4 regions of the Allobosea sp. Tri-49 genome follow, and region 1 is predicted to be linked to each of the others. Evidence: predicted binding sites of a transcription regulator. Region 1 holds the regulator's gene; each other region holds the start of a gene.

Region 1 (3,406 bases):
TGCGCGTCACCACGCCGGTGACGACGCTGAGGCCCGGAGACCATATCAGCGCGACGGCGCGTCTGTTGCCGCCGCCCGGCCCGGCGCGTCCTGGCGGCTATGACTTCGCCCGCGATGCCTTCTTCCAGGGCATCGGCGCCGTCGGCAATATCGCCGGCAAAATCACGCTTACACCGGCGCCGACCCCGATGCCGCGCCGGCTCGCTTTGGCGGTCGCGATCGACCAAGCTCGCAACGCATTGACCGAACGCATCGCGACCAGTGGTGGCGGGCAGGCTGGGGCGATGGCGGCGGCGCTGGTCACCGGCAAGCGCGGACTGATCAGCGAAGCGACCAACAACGATCTGCGCGCCGCCGGCATCTACCACATCGTTTCGATCTCGGGCCTGCACATGGTGCTAGCCGCCGGCACGATCTTCTGGCTGGCGCGGGCTCTGCTCGCGCTGTCGCAGACAGCGGCACTCTACTGGCCGGTGAAGAAGCTCGCGGCGCTCGCCGCCATGGCCGGTGCGACCGGCTATTGCGTCTTCTCCGGCGCGGAGGTCGCGACGGTGCGCTCGCTGATCATGACGCTGGTGATGCTCGGGGCGATCCTGGTCGATCGGCCGGCGCTCTCCATGCGCAATCTCGCGCTCGCTGCGATCATCGTGCTGCTGCGCGAGCCGGAAGCCGTGCTCGGGCCGAGCTTCCAGATGTCATTCGGGGCGGTCGCGGCGCTGATCGCCTTCGCTGAACGGTGGCAGGAGCGTCCGCCCGACGCCGCTGCCGCATCCTGGCCCTGGCCGCTGCGCCCGCTCTGGCTCTCGGCCGTCGGTATCGTGACCACGACCATGGTCGCGACCGCGGCAACGGCGCCCTATGGTGTCTTCCACTTCCAGACCTTCAACCCGTTCGGCCTGCTCGGCAACGCGCTGGCACTGCCCTTCGTCTCGCTGATCGTGATGCCGGCCGCCGTCTTTGGCGTGCTCGCCTATCCGTTCGGGCTCGACTGGCCGGCCTGGGCGCTGATGGGATGGGCGTCGGGCCTCGTGCTCCAACTCGCCCATTGGGTCGCCGGCATCGACCGCTCGACCGTCGTGCTGCCGGCCTTCGGCTCGCTCGCCCTGATCCTGTTCTCGCTGTCGCTGCTATGGCTGACCTTGTGGACAACGGCGCTGCGCTTCCTCGCCGCACTGCCGCTGGTCGGCGGACTGGCGCTGGCCTCGGCACCGTCGCGGCCGGACATCCTGATCGAGCGCGACGGTTCCGGCGTGCTGGTACGTGGGCCGGAGGGGAAGATGGTGCTCGCCGGCAAGCCGAGCCGCTTCGTGCTGACGCAATGGCTGCATGCTGACGGCGATTCGCGGTCGCCCGACGATACGGCCTTGCGTGAAGGCGCTGCCTGTGATTCCCGCGGCTGCGTCATCCGCCTGCCGGACGGCCGCAGCGTCGCTTATACGCGCGACCGCTTCGCTTTGGTCGAGGACTGCCAGCGGGCCGACCTCGTGGTGACGTCGCTCTATTGGAGCGCGCCCTGCGCCGCCCGGCTGATCGACCGCAGCGCGCTCATCCGCGATGGCGCGACCGCCTATCATGCCGCCCGCGGCAGTTGGCGCGCCTATACGGCCGATGAGGCCGCGCGCCTGCGCCCATGGACCCGTGCGCGGCCGGAACCGAGGCCGGCACCCGAATCAACATCTGCGCCGGCAACTGCAGCAGCAGTTGCGGAGCCGGCACAGGATCTGGAGGCGCTTCAGTAGCGCCGCATCAGATTGACGAGGCGGCCCTGGATCTTGACCCGGTCGGGTCCGAGCACGCGTGTCTCATAGGCCGGGTTGGCGGCTTCGAGCGCGATCGAGGAGCCACGCTTGCGCAAGCGCTTCAGCGTTGCCTCCTCGTCGTCGATCAGGGCGACGATGATGTCGCCGGTGTTCGCCGTGTCCTGCTTGCGGATCACGACGGTGTCGCCGTCGAGGATGCCGGCCTCGATCATCGAATCGCCGCGGACCTCGAGCGCGTAATGCTCGCCACCGCCGAGCATGTCGGCCGGCATGGAGACGCTATGGCTGCGGTCCTGGATCGCCGAGATCGGCGTGCCGGCGGCGATGCGGCCCATGACGGGGATGGAGACGGTGGAGCGCCCGCTCTCCTCGGCGCCCGTGGGGCGCGGCTTTGCTAGAGTGGCTGCCGGTGCCGGCGGGGTTTGGCCAAGCCCGCCCTGGACGATGGAGGGGCTGAAGCGGGCGCGTTGCGCCTGCTGCCCGCCGATGCCGTCCGGCATCTTGATGACTTCGAGGGCCCGCGCCCGATTGGGAAGCCGGCGAATGAAGCCGCGCTCCTCGAGCGCCATGATCAGCCGGTGGATGCCAGATTTGGAGCGCAGGTCGAGCGCGTCCTTCATCTCGTCGAAGGAGGGCGGCACCCCGGATTCGCGCAGGCGCTCATGGATGAAGCGAAGCAGTTCAAACTGTTTGCGTGTCAGCATGGTCGCGCCGCTCGCCTCTCGGGCTAGAATCGAAACAAAGCACGAACACCATACTCGTTCGCCTTGTGTTCCGCAAGGCGGGTTCTGCCGATGACGCGGTCAGCGCAGCCGGATGACGCGGCAGGAATCGCCTGCCTTGGCCGCTTTGGCGAAGACCGGGCGGATCACCAGTGCCTCGGCGCGCGACAGGTTCGCCAGCATCGATGAATCCTGCTTGGCGAAGGGCCTGACGCGCCGCTCGCCATCGGCGGTTTCGAAGGTGGCGCGCAGATAGTCCTGGCGCTCGTCATTGGCCGGCAGATCGATTGCGAGGATGGCGGGCTCGCTGCGGTCGCGCGCCGGATCTTCGACCCCGAGCAGCGCCTCGACCAGCGGCATGGCGAAGAGGTGCCCGCAGACGATCGAGGAGACCGGATTGCCCGGCAGGCCGAGCGCGACCATGGCGCCGAGCCGGCCCATCATCATCGGTTTGCCCGGGCGCATCGCGATCTTCCAGAAGCCGAGTTCCATGCCCTGCGCCTTCAGCGCGGCCTGGACGAGATCGTGCTCGCCGACCGAGGCGCCGCCGAGCGTGATCAGGACATCGGCACCGGCCGTGCGCGCCGCCTCGATCTTGCCGGCGAGGTCGGGATGGTTGTCGCGGGCGATGCCGAGGTCGAGCGCCGTGCCGCCGGCCTGCTCGACCAGCGCCGCGAGGGCAAAGCTGTTGGAGGCGACGATCTGGTCGGGGCCGACCGTCTCGCCTGGCAGGACGAGTTCGTCACCGGTGGCGAGGATCGCGACCAGCGGCTTGCGGCGGACGGCGAGCGTCGGATGACCCGCGGCTGCGGCCAGGCCGAGCGCAGCGCTGTCGAGCCTGCGGCCAGCTTTCAGCAGGACCTCGCCGGTCCTGAAATCGAGTCCCGCCAAGCGCACGAACTGGCCGGGATCTGTAGGCTTGAC
Region 2 (3,406 bases), 770 kb from region 1:
GCGAGCCTGCCATGACCCAATCCGCCCTGAGCAAACTCACCATCCTGCCGACGACGGCGGCGCTGACCGGCCGTGTCATGCCGCCCGGCTCGAAATCGATCACCAACCGGGCACTGCTGGTCGCGGCGCTGGCGAAAGGCACCAGCCGGCTCAGCGGCGCGCTGAAGAGCGACGACACCCGCTATATGGCGCAGGCGCTGCGCGACATGGGCGTCACGATCGACGAGCCGGATGCGACCAGCTTCGTCGTCACCAGCGACGGACGATTGCGGGCGCCGGCCAAGCCGCTCTTCCTCGGCAACGCCGGCACGGCGACCCGCTTCCTGACCGCGGCGGCGGCGCTGGTCGACGGCATGGTCGTCGTCGATGGCGACGAGCATATGCGCAAGCGGCCGATTCTGCCGCTGGTCGAGGCGCTCACGCGATTGGGCGTCGCGATCACTGCGCCGAGCGGCTGCCCGCCGGTCACGATCCGGGGGCAGGGCGGTTTCGAGGGCGGACTGGTCGAGGTCGATGGCGGGCTCTCCAGCCAGTATGTCTCGGCACTGCTGATGGCCGGCGCCTGTGCGCGCAACCCCGTCGATGTCGTGCTGACTGGCCAGGAGATCGGCGCGCGCGGCTATGTCGACCTGACTTTGGCGACGATGCGTGCCTTCGGCGCCGAGGTCTCCGAGCCGGAGAGCGGCGGCTGGCGGATCGCGCCGACCGGCTATGTCGCGACCGACTACCTGATCGAGCCGGACGCCTCGGCCGCGACCTATCTCTGGGCGGCGGAGGTGTTGACCGGCGGCGCGATCGATCTCGGCGTGCCGGCCGGAGCCTTCACCCAGCCCGACGCCAAGGCGCATGAATTGATCGCCGCCTTCCCCAACCTGCCGGCCGAGATCGACGGCTCGCAGATGCAGGATGCGGTGCCGACGCTCGCCGTGCTTGCCGCCTTCAACCGGACGCCGGTGCGCTTCACCGGCATCGCCAATCTGCGGGTCAAGGAATGCGATCGCGTCGCGGCGCTGGCGCAGGGCCTGTCGCGGATCCGCGAGGGCCTCGGCGTGGAGGAGGGCGACGATCTCCTTGTCGCCTCGGATCCGGCGCTGGCCGGTCAGACGCTTCCGGCCGAGATCGACACCTTCGCCGATCACCGCATCGCCATGAGCTTCGCGCTGGCGGGGCTGAAGATCGGCGGCATCACCATCCTCGACCCCGCTTGCGTCGCCAAGACCTATCCGGATTACTGGCGCGCGCTCGGCTCGCTCGGCGTGCGCTTCGAGGGTGAGGTGCCGTAGGGCCCGACAAAACGAAACGCCGGGATCCATCGATAATGGATCCCGGCGCACGCCGCTCTCGCGGCTTGTCCGGAATGAGACCCGATCCGATCGGGCGCCGAGCCTAGAATGGGATATCGTCGTCGAGATGGCTCGACGAACGCGAGCCGCCGCTGCTGCCGCCACCGCTCGCCATCGCCGGCTGGCGCGAGCCGCCGCCGACCGGGCTCGACCGGCCGAAGGAGCTGCCGCCGCCCGACGAGCCTTCGTCGCCATAGCCGCCACCGCCGCTGCTGCCGCCACCGAACTCGTCGCCGCCCTGACCGCGGCTGTCGAGGATGGTGAGTTCGCCGCGAAAGCGCTGCAGCACGATCTCGGTGGTGTACTTCTCGACGCCCTGCTGATCCTGCCATTTGCGGGTCTGCAGCTGGCCCTCGATGTAAATCTTCGAGCCCTTCTTCAGATACTGCTCGGCGACCTTGGCGAGGTTCTCGTTGAAGATCACCACGGAGTGCCACTCGGTGCGCTCCTTGCGCTCGCCCGACTGCTTGTCGCGCCAGGTTTCCGAGGTGGCGATCCTGAGATTGACCACCGGCTCGCCGCTACCGAGGCGCCGCACCTCGGGGTCGCGCCCGAGATTGCCGACCAGAATGACCTTGTTGACGCTACCAGCCATGACAGGCTCCGTTTCCTGCGCACTTCATCACAAACCCGGCCGATCGACCGGAGCCGGACCCTAGCCGGCCATGCGGGCACTATCAACGATGTTCCTGTTTTGTTCAAGCGACTTTCCGAGGCTTGTCCCCGACAAAAAATTCGAGCTTTCCGAGGACCGGTGAAACGGACCAGGACGACCGGCAAACGGCAGGACTGCGAGTAAGGCGGCGCCATCGGCGCCGCAGCCCTCAGTAGCCGAATTGCTCGCGCAGGATGCGCTCGTCCAGGCTGTGGCCAGGGTCGTGCATCATGACGAGGTCTAGCGAGCGGTCGATCGCGATCGAGACCGAGATGACGTTGTCGATCTGGGTGTGGTCGGCGACGGCGCTGACCGGGCGCTTCTCCGCCTCCAGCACGGCGATCGTCACTTTGGCATGATCGGGCAGGAGCGCTCCGCGCCAGCGCCGCGGCCGGAAGGGTGAGAGCGGTGTGAGCGCCAGCAGCGGCGCATCGAGCGGCAGGATCGGGCCGTTGGCCGAGAGGTTGTAGGCGGTCGAGCCGGCTGGGGTCGCAACCAGCACGCCGTCGGCGAAGAGCTCGGAGAGGCGCACCTGGCCGTCGACCGAGATCCGCAGCTTCGCGGCCTGGTAGGACCGGCGGAACAGAGAGACCTCGTTGATCGCGCGCGCCTCGACGCGCTTGCCGTTGCAGTCGACCGCCGTCATCGCCAGCGGGTGGACGACGCTGCGCTGCGCCGCCTCGAGCCGCTGGCGCAGGCCGCGCTCGCGGAACTCGTTCATCAGGAAGCCGACCGAGCCGCGGTTCATGCCGTAGATCGGCTTGGCCGTGCCCATGAAGCGATGCAGCGTCTGCAGCATCAGCCCGTCGCCGCCGAGCGCGACGACGACCTCGGCCTCAGCCGGATTGGCGTCGCCATAGCGTTCGACCAGCTTGGCGCGCGCGGCCTGGGCCTCGGCGGTGTCGCTGGCGACGAAGGAGATGGCGGTGAAGCGCTCGGTCATCGCGGGTATCCGGCAGGCATGGTGCTAGAGCAGGATGCGAAAAAGTGGGAACCGGTTTTTCGCTGTGATCCTGCTCTAACTCTTTGATGAGAGGCGGATTCAGATTTCAGATGGAACCGCTTTGCGGCTCCATCTGAAATCATCCGGCTCTAGCGGTCTAGCACGCCGGCGGGGCCGATCGCGAGCCGGCCGGTCAAAAAGAAAGGCCGAGGCGCATGCCCCGGCCTTTCTCCAGCGGATGCGCGAGGGTCTCAGATCGCGCTGCTCCACTGCAACGGCACGAGCTCGAAGCCGTTGCCCGCCTTGGCGATATGGCCGGTAGCGGGGAAGGGGGCGTGGTAGAAGGCGACCTGCATCTTGTCGGCCACGGCCATGTCGAGCAGCTTGCGGCGGGTGGCGGCCGCCTGCGGCCCGTCCATGTCGAACACCGCCGACCAGTCGGGATTGCGCACGAACAGGGCCGGG
Region 3 (3,406 bases), 700 kb from region 1:
ACGACCGGTGGCAAGACCGTGACACTCGCGGCCACCCTCAAAGGGCTCTCGAAAGCGGTCGAGGCGATCAGATGAACAGGCGAGACCGATGACCCAGCAATCCATCCATGATCGGATCATGTCGCGGCAGCAGGGCCATTCGATCCGGCCAGGCCATGTCGCCGACGACATCGCGTCCAAACACAGCCGGACTAGGATCGCGATCTATTCAGTCATCGGCATCGTTGCCCTGGGCGGGCTCGCCTACGGCTCGATGAATTATGCCACGATCCGAAACCTCGTCTCGCAATCGGCAATCGCGGAAACGAACAAGGCCGACCGATCTCGCCCCGAAACGCCCTTCCTGCAGCACGCCAGGCAGGCGGGCCTGAAGAGCTGCTCCACTGTATTCCCCGTCCTCGGTGAATTGCTGACGAATGGCGCGAAATATGACGTTCAGTCGTCGTGGAACAGCGAAGCTGCCGATCGTCATGCCGTGCAGGCCCTGGTCGGCATGAGCTACACAGCCCAGAACTATAGCGGCCCTGCCGCCGGCGTCGTTTTCGCCGCCCCGACGCAATCGACTTGCGAAGGCACGATGGTTCGAGTGGCGCCCTTCTCCACCTCATGCGCCGAGATTCCGGCCGTTCTCCCGCAGGGAAGCAAACTCGCCAACAACCTCGGACAGATCGCCGTCTACGCCCTCGCCAATAATGGCGGAAATGCGCTGCTTCTCCCGACGGCGAGTGGCTGCGTCGTCGTTTCCGTAGCCTCGGCCGCCCGACAATAAGGAGCCAAGATGAAACTCCGCTCTGCCATTGCAGCGTTTGCCGTGCTTTTCGCTTGTTCGAGTCAGCTCGGCGCAGCCGATCTGCAGACCAGACCGGTCAAGGGGCCGCCGGCGACAAAGGAAAGCGGCATCTGGGCGGCGATCGCCTATTCGAGCCCGAACCAGAAGCACGGCTTCTTCTGGGGCGCCGACAAGCGGCAAGAGGCGGCGGATCTGGCTCTCGAGCATTGCCGACGGGCTGGGGGCGACGAATGCGTCATCGTGAGCGTCTTCCGCAATCATCGCCATTGGGACGATGATGACCGTACCGGCTTCCCGTACCATCACTGCGGCGCGCTTGCCGTGTCCGAGGAGAAGAGCGACCGCATCACGCCCTGGAGTGCGAAGGCTGCACCGACGCGCCAGCAGGCGGAGGATCAGGCCGTGCAGGCTTGCGAGCGGACAGGCACGCGGTGCGCGGTGCGCGAATGGGTGTGCACCTGACACGATGCTCGAGGGAACGCGTTGGAGCGCAGCCTTCGATCAGCCGCGCCACTATTCGTCGTCCTGAGCGATGATGAACCTAAGGCGATGCCGGAATGCGCCGGCAAGCCTATAGGCTGCAACGCTAATTCTGACGAGACGTAAAGCGAGCGGCATTGGTCGACACCCGTTGAGCGTCGACTGCGCCGACAACATCTTGTCCCAACCGGTAGGCCAATGTCCGCTGGGAGCGCTGACCTGCAGCCGTGACCGTAGGCAGAAGCGGTTCACAACCACAATTTTCGCGACATCCAGACGAGAACAAAAAAAGAACTTGCGGGAGAGAACAAACCATGATCATAGTCCTCTCCATGGCGCGGATTGAGATGTGGTCGCGCCCCTGCCATAAGGAGCGCACGTCGTGAATCAGGCGAATCTCAGGCTCGTGGAAGGCTCTTCGATGGACAAGGCCAAGGCGCTCGATGCGGCGCTCTCGCAGATCGAACGGGCTTTCGGCAAGGGCTCGATCATGCGCCTGGGCAAGAACCAGCAGGCGATCGAGATCGAGACGGTCTCGACCGGCTCGCTCGGCCTCGATATCGCGCTCGGCGTCGGTGGCCTGCCCCGGGGCCGCGTCGTCGAGATCTATGGCCCAGAATCCTCCGGCAAGACGACGCTCGCGCTCCACACCATCGCGGAAGCCCAGAAGAAGGGTGGCGTTTGCGCCTTCGTCGATGCCGAGCACGCGCTCGACCCGGTCTATGCCCGCAAGCTCGGCGTCAATCTCGACGATCTCCTGATCTCTCAGCCCGACACCGGTGAACAGGCGCTCGAAATCACCGACACGCTGGTCCGCTCTGGCGCGATCGATGTGCTGGTCATCGACTCGGTGGCAGCACTGACGCCGCGCGCCGAGATCGAAGGCGAAATGGGCGACAACCAGCCCGGTCTCCAGGCCCGCCTGATGAGCCAGGCGCTGCGCAAGCTCACCGCCTCGATCTCGCGCTCTAACTGCATGGTCATCTTCATCAACCAGATCCGCATGAAGATCGGTGTGATGTATGGCAGCCCCGAGACCACCACCGGCGGCAATGCGCTCAAGTTCTACGCCTCGGTGCGCCTCGACATTCGCCGCGTCTCGACGCTGAAGGAGCGCGACGAGGCCACCGGCAACCAGGTTCGCGTCAAGGTCGTCAAGAACAAGGTCGCGCCGCCCTTCAAGCAGGTCGAGTTCGATATCATGTTCGGCGAGGGCATCTCGAAGGCGGGCGAGCTGGTTGATCTCGGCGTCAAGGCCGGCATCGTCGAGAAGTCCGGCGCCTGGTTCTCCTTTGACAGCCAGCGCCTCGGCCAGGGCCGCGAGAACGCCAAGACCTTCCTCAAGACCAATCCGGACGTCGCCGCCAAGATCGAGACGACCATCCGCCAGAATTCCGGTCTGGTCGCCGAGCGCATCCTGGAGAACGCCGACCCGACCGCCGAGGATCTCGACGAGGGCGAGGCCTGAGCCTTCAAACCCGGACATAGAGTTATCAAGTCGGCGGGCGGCCCTTGGGCCGCCCGTTTCCGTTTTGTGGTCAGCGCTTTGCCGGTACTGCGTCGTTGCGGGCGCTTTCTGGACAGGCGCACATGCGCTGACTAGAACCACTGCGCCGGACCAGCCGGCCCCAGCATGAGCAGAGCCAAGATTGCGATGAGCGGCGTCAACGAGATCAGGTCGACCTTCCTCGATTACTTCAAGGCGAACGGCCATGAGGTGGTGCCGTCGAGCCCGCTCGTGCCGCGCAACGACCCGACCTTGATGTTCGCCAATTCCGGCATGGTGCAGTTCAAGAACGTCTTCACCGGCCAGGAAAAGCGCCCCTATGCCCGCGCCACCACGGCGCAGAAATGCGTGCGCGCCGGCGGCAAGCACAATGACCTCGACAATGTCGGCTACACCGCCCGCCACCACACTTTCTTCGAGATGCTGGGGAATTTCTCCTTCGGCGATTATTTCAAGGAACAGGCGATCACTCATGCCTGGACCCTGGTCACGCGCGAATTCGGCCTGCCCAAGGAGAAGCTGACGGTCACCGTCTATTCCGAGGACGACGAGGCGCATGCGCTCTGGAAGAAGATCGCCGGCCTGCCAGATTCACGCATCATCCGGATCGCGACCTCCGACAATTTCTG
Region 4 (3,406 bases), 2.3 Mb from region 1:
CCGATCTCGGTCTCTCCTTTCGAATCAATCGGCGCGCCAGGGCCCGGCCTCCGCGCAGTCCCAGAAGGGTCGCTTCCGGTCGTTCCGTCGCTGCGCCTTAGAGTCTGCTTCCGGGCGGTGCCTCAATGTCCGCAACTGGCGCAGGGTCGACGGCAATATCTTGCCGCACTAGGAATGCCGGTCTGACGAGAAGCAGGCATTCGAGCTGACCTTCGTGTGGCAGCACTAGCTGCATATCGATCAAGGCCATACGGTTTCGCGCCGCAGAACATGGCAGCCGATCATCAGCCAGATCGCAGGCTCCAGCGGATCCTTGATCGCGATTGTGTCGTCTGCTGCGAGCGCCCCACGCCGATCGGCAAAGATGCAGCTCGTATCGGAAAGCTCGAGAGTAGCCAGTAGCGAGTTGGTGTTTCCGCGCGCTTGCAGCTCGCCGCCGCGATCGGATTCAATCCGTACGAAGCGATCATGAGCTGTTGAGAAATGCCGAGTGACCGACTCAGCTATGTGTTTGCAGCCCCTCAGCGAGCGCCCACCATTGTTGGGGCGAATGTTGGGGTAGATGAGAGAAATTCTGCTCAAAACCGTAGTTTTTTGAGCTGCTTAGATTAAAATGAATGGCGGACAGGGCGGGATTCGAACCCGCGATACGGTTTCCCGTATACACACTTTCCAGGCGTGCGCCTTCAACCACTCGGCCACCTGTCCGGCGCGCTGCTTATGGCGTCCGCGCGCGCTTCTTTCAAGGCCTAATGCCGCAGCCCGGCGAGGTTGCGCGCAATTGTCCTTTGCCGTTGCAATGCACCCGGTGAGGGGACACATGCGGGTTGGCCACGCCAGTGCCGGCCAGTACGGGAATCGGGGGGCGAATTGCGCTTTTTCGTCAGGATGTTGGGCTACCTACTCGTGGCCGGAGGCTTCGTCGCCTTGCTCACCGATGGGGCACGCTCGATCGCCAATTCGGTCCTGCGCTTCACGCCGCTCGGCGAGACCCTGCTGACGCTCATCGGCGAGCGTTTCCGCCTGCTGCAGTCTGCGGTCGAGCGCAATCTTCATCCCATGCTTTGGGATCCGGTGCTCGTGCATGTGTTGCAGATGCCGACCGCCGCGGCCGGTTTGCTGCTCGGTTTCCTGCTGCTCTGGCTCGGTGCTGTGCGCAAGCCCGAGATCGGCATCGTCACGCGACGGTGAAGCAGCCTCCCCGAGGCCGGTACTAGGCATCCACGTGGGCAACACCTCTATGCGCGTCCGTTCCCAGCACAGGCGGAGCGCGACACGGTATATGGCAGGTCTGTCTGCGATAATGGAGGACCCTGCATCGTCTCGTCTGCTGCTTCGAAGGTTCTCTATCTGTTCTTGCAACCATAGCGCGCTTCGGCTAGCGTTACCGAGCGGGGCTGGGGTGGACTTGGATGGTGACGCGGGTCGCGACGGTGGCGTTCGAGGGCATCGAGGCACGCGCCGTCGATGTCCAGGTCCAGGTCACGCCGGGCGGCGTCGCCTTCATCCTGGTCGGCCTGCCCGACAAGGCAGTCGGCGAGAGCAAGGAGAGGGTTCGTGCCGCGCTGATCGCCTCGGGACTGGCGCTGCCGGCCAAGCGCATCACCGTCAATCTCGCTCCGGCCGACCTGCCCAAGGAAGGTAGCCATTACGACCTGCCGATTGCGCTCGGCGTCATGGCTGCGATCGGCGCGATCCCGGCCGATGCGCTCACCGGCTACACCGTGCTCGGCGAGCTTGCCCTCGATGGCTCGATCACCCCGGTCGCCGGCGTGCTGCCTGCGGCGATAGCTGCCTATGGCCGAGGGCAGGGGCTGATCTGTCCGGCGGCGAGCGGACCGGAGGCTGCCTGGGCGGCGCGTGATCTCGACATCCTCGCGCCCCGCTCGCTGATCCAGCTCGCCAATCACTTCAAGGGTACGCAGGTGATGGCACGGCCGCAGCCCGCCGTCGCCCGTCAGAACGGATTGTTGCCCGATTTGCGCGAGATCAAGGGTCAGGAGAGCGCCAAGCGCGTGCTCGAGATCGCCGCGGCAGGGGGCCACAATCTGCTGATGAACGGCCCGCCTGGCGCCGGAAAGTCGATGCTGGCGAGCCGTCTGCCGTCGATTCTGCCGCCGCTCGATCCGCGCGAATTGCTTGAGGTTTCGATGGTGCTGTCGGTCGCCGGCCATCTTGCCGACGGCGAATTGACCGATCGGCGCCCTTTCCGCGCGCCGCATCATTCGGCCTCGATGGCCGCGCTCGTCGGCGGCGGCCTGCAGGCAAAGCCGGGCGAGATTTCGCTCGCCCATCACGGCGTGCTTTTCCTCGACGAATTGCCAGAGTTCCAGGCTCAGGCGCTCGATGCGCTGCGCCAGCCGATGGAGACTGGCGAGGTGCTGATCTCGCGTGCCAACCACCGCACCGTTTATCCCGCGAAGTTCCAGCTCATCGCCGCGATGAACCCTTGCCGCTGCGGCAAGGCGACCGAGCCGGGCTATGCCTGTCGTCGCCAACCGAACGAGCGCTGCATGGCGGGCTATCAGGCCAAGATCTCGGGCCCGATGCTCGACCGGATCGACATCACCATCGACGTGCCGGCACTGACGGCGGCAGACCTCATCCTCCCAACTGCGCCAGAAGGCTCGGCCGAGGTTGCCGGCCGCGTCGCGGCGGCCCGCGCCCGCCAGTCGGCGCGCTATGGCGCGCTTGGACTCCCGGGCGGCACGACCAATGCCCGCTGCCCCGCTGCCTTGCTCGACGATGTCGCGCGGCCGGACGCATCCGGGCTCGCGCTCCTGCGCAGCGCAGCCGATGCGATGCGGCTGACGGCGCGCGGCTATCATCGCGTGCTCAAGGTCGCGCGCACGCTCGCCGATCTCGATGGTGAAGAGCAGATCGGCCGCATCCATCTCGCTGAGGCGTTGTCCTATCGCTCGCGCATCGACCAGGCAGCGCAGGCGGCGTGATCGCCCCAATCCATGCTGAAAGGTTAACAAAGCCATTCAAACCATCCAGCATCCTCGCGGATGGGGCGAACGCTTTCTCAAGAGGGTAGATGCTAGATGGGATGGCATGATCGAGCCGCTGTCCCCACTCGCCCTGCTGACAGGCGCTGCCGTTGCCGTGGCCATGACCTGCGCCTTCGTCGCGTTCCGGCTGCTGCGCGAGCGCCAGCAGGTCACGCGGCAGGCGAAGGCCCTGACGCGTGATGTCGAGAAGCTGAGTGACCGGCTCTGGGAGCTCGCCGACAGCGAAGAGCGCTATCGCAGCCTGATCGAGGCGCAAGGCGACCTGATCGTGCGCCGCAGTGAGGGCCGGATCATCTATGCCAATGCCGCCTATGCGGCGCTCATCGGCAAGAGCGAGGCTGAGGCTATCGGCAGCAGCGAGCAGCCGCACGTACGCATCGCCAGGCCAGTGC

What was found. The regulator LexA, encoded in region 1, represses DNA repair genes until DNA is damaged. The targets are predictions, from matches to a motif close to TGTTCNNNNTGTGTTCNG.
Region 2: the regulator LexA is predicted to act here: its motif matches at 2,028-2,045, upstream of ssb (single-stranded DNA-binding protein).
Region 3: the regulator LexA is predicted to act here: its motif matches at 1,549-1,566, upstream of recA (recombinase RecA).
Region 4: the regulator LexA is predicted to act here: its motif matches at 1,341-1,358, upstream of BLM15_RS16945 (YifB family Mg chelatase-like AAA ATPase).

What each region holds. Positions count from the first base shown of each region.
Region 1 is NZ_CP017946.1:1,183,773-1,187,178, forward strand. Features, by position in the region: gene BLM15_RS05800 (ComEC/Rec2 family competence protein) at 1-1,739, shown strand, start outside; gene lexA (transcriptional repressor LexA) at 1,733-2,464, opposite strand; gene BLM15_RS05810 (molybdopterin molybdotransferase MoeA) at 2,564-3,406, opposite strand, start outside.
Region 2 is NZ_CP017946.1:1,951,471-1,954,876, reverse strand. Features, by position in the region: gene BLM15_RS09680 (3-phosphoshikimate 1-carboxyvinyltransferase) at 12-1,283, shown strand; gene ssb (single-stranded DNA-binding protein) at 1,387-1,938, opposite strand; gene BLM15_RS09670 (NAD kinase) at 2,168-2,941, opposite strand; gene BLM15_RS09665 (MBL fold metallo-hydrolase) at 3,193-3,406, opposite strand, start outside.
Region 3 is NZ_CP017946.1:483,659-487,064, reverse strand. Features, by position in the region: gene BLM15_RS02425 (invasion associated locus B family protein) at 1-75, shown strand, start outside; gene BLM15_RS02420 (hypothetical protein) at 89-769, shown strand; gene BLM15_RS02415 (DUF4189 domain-containing protein) at 779-1,252, shown strand; gene recA (recombinase RecA) at 1,653-2,738, shown strand; gene alaS (alanine--tRNA ligase) at 2,925-3,406, shown strand, end outside.
Region 4 is NZ_CP017946.1:3,472,174-3,475,579, reverse strand. Features, by position in the region: tRNA gene BLM15_RS16955 (tRNA-Ser) at 619-708, opposite strand; gene BLM15_RS16950 (hypothetical protein) at 907-1,191, shown strand; gene BLM15_RS16945 (YifB family Mg chelatase-like AAA ATPase) at 1,413-2,951, shown strand; gene BLM15_RS16940 (response regulator) at 3,058-3,406, shown strand, end outside.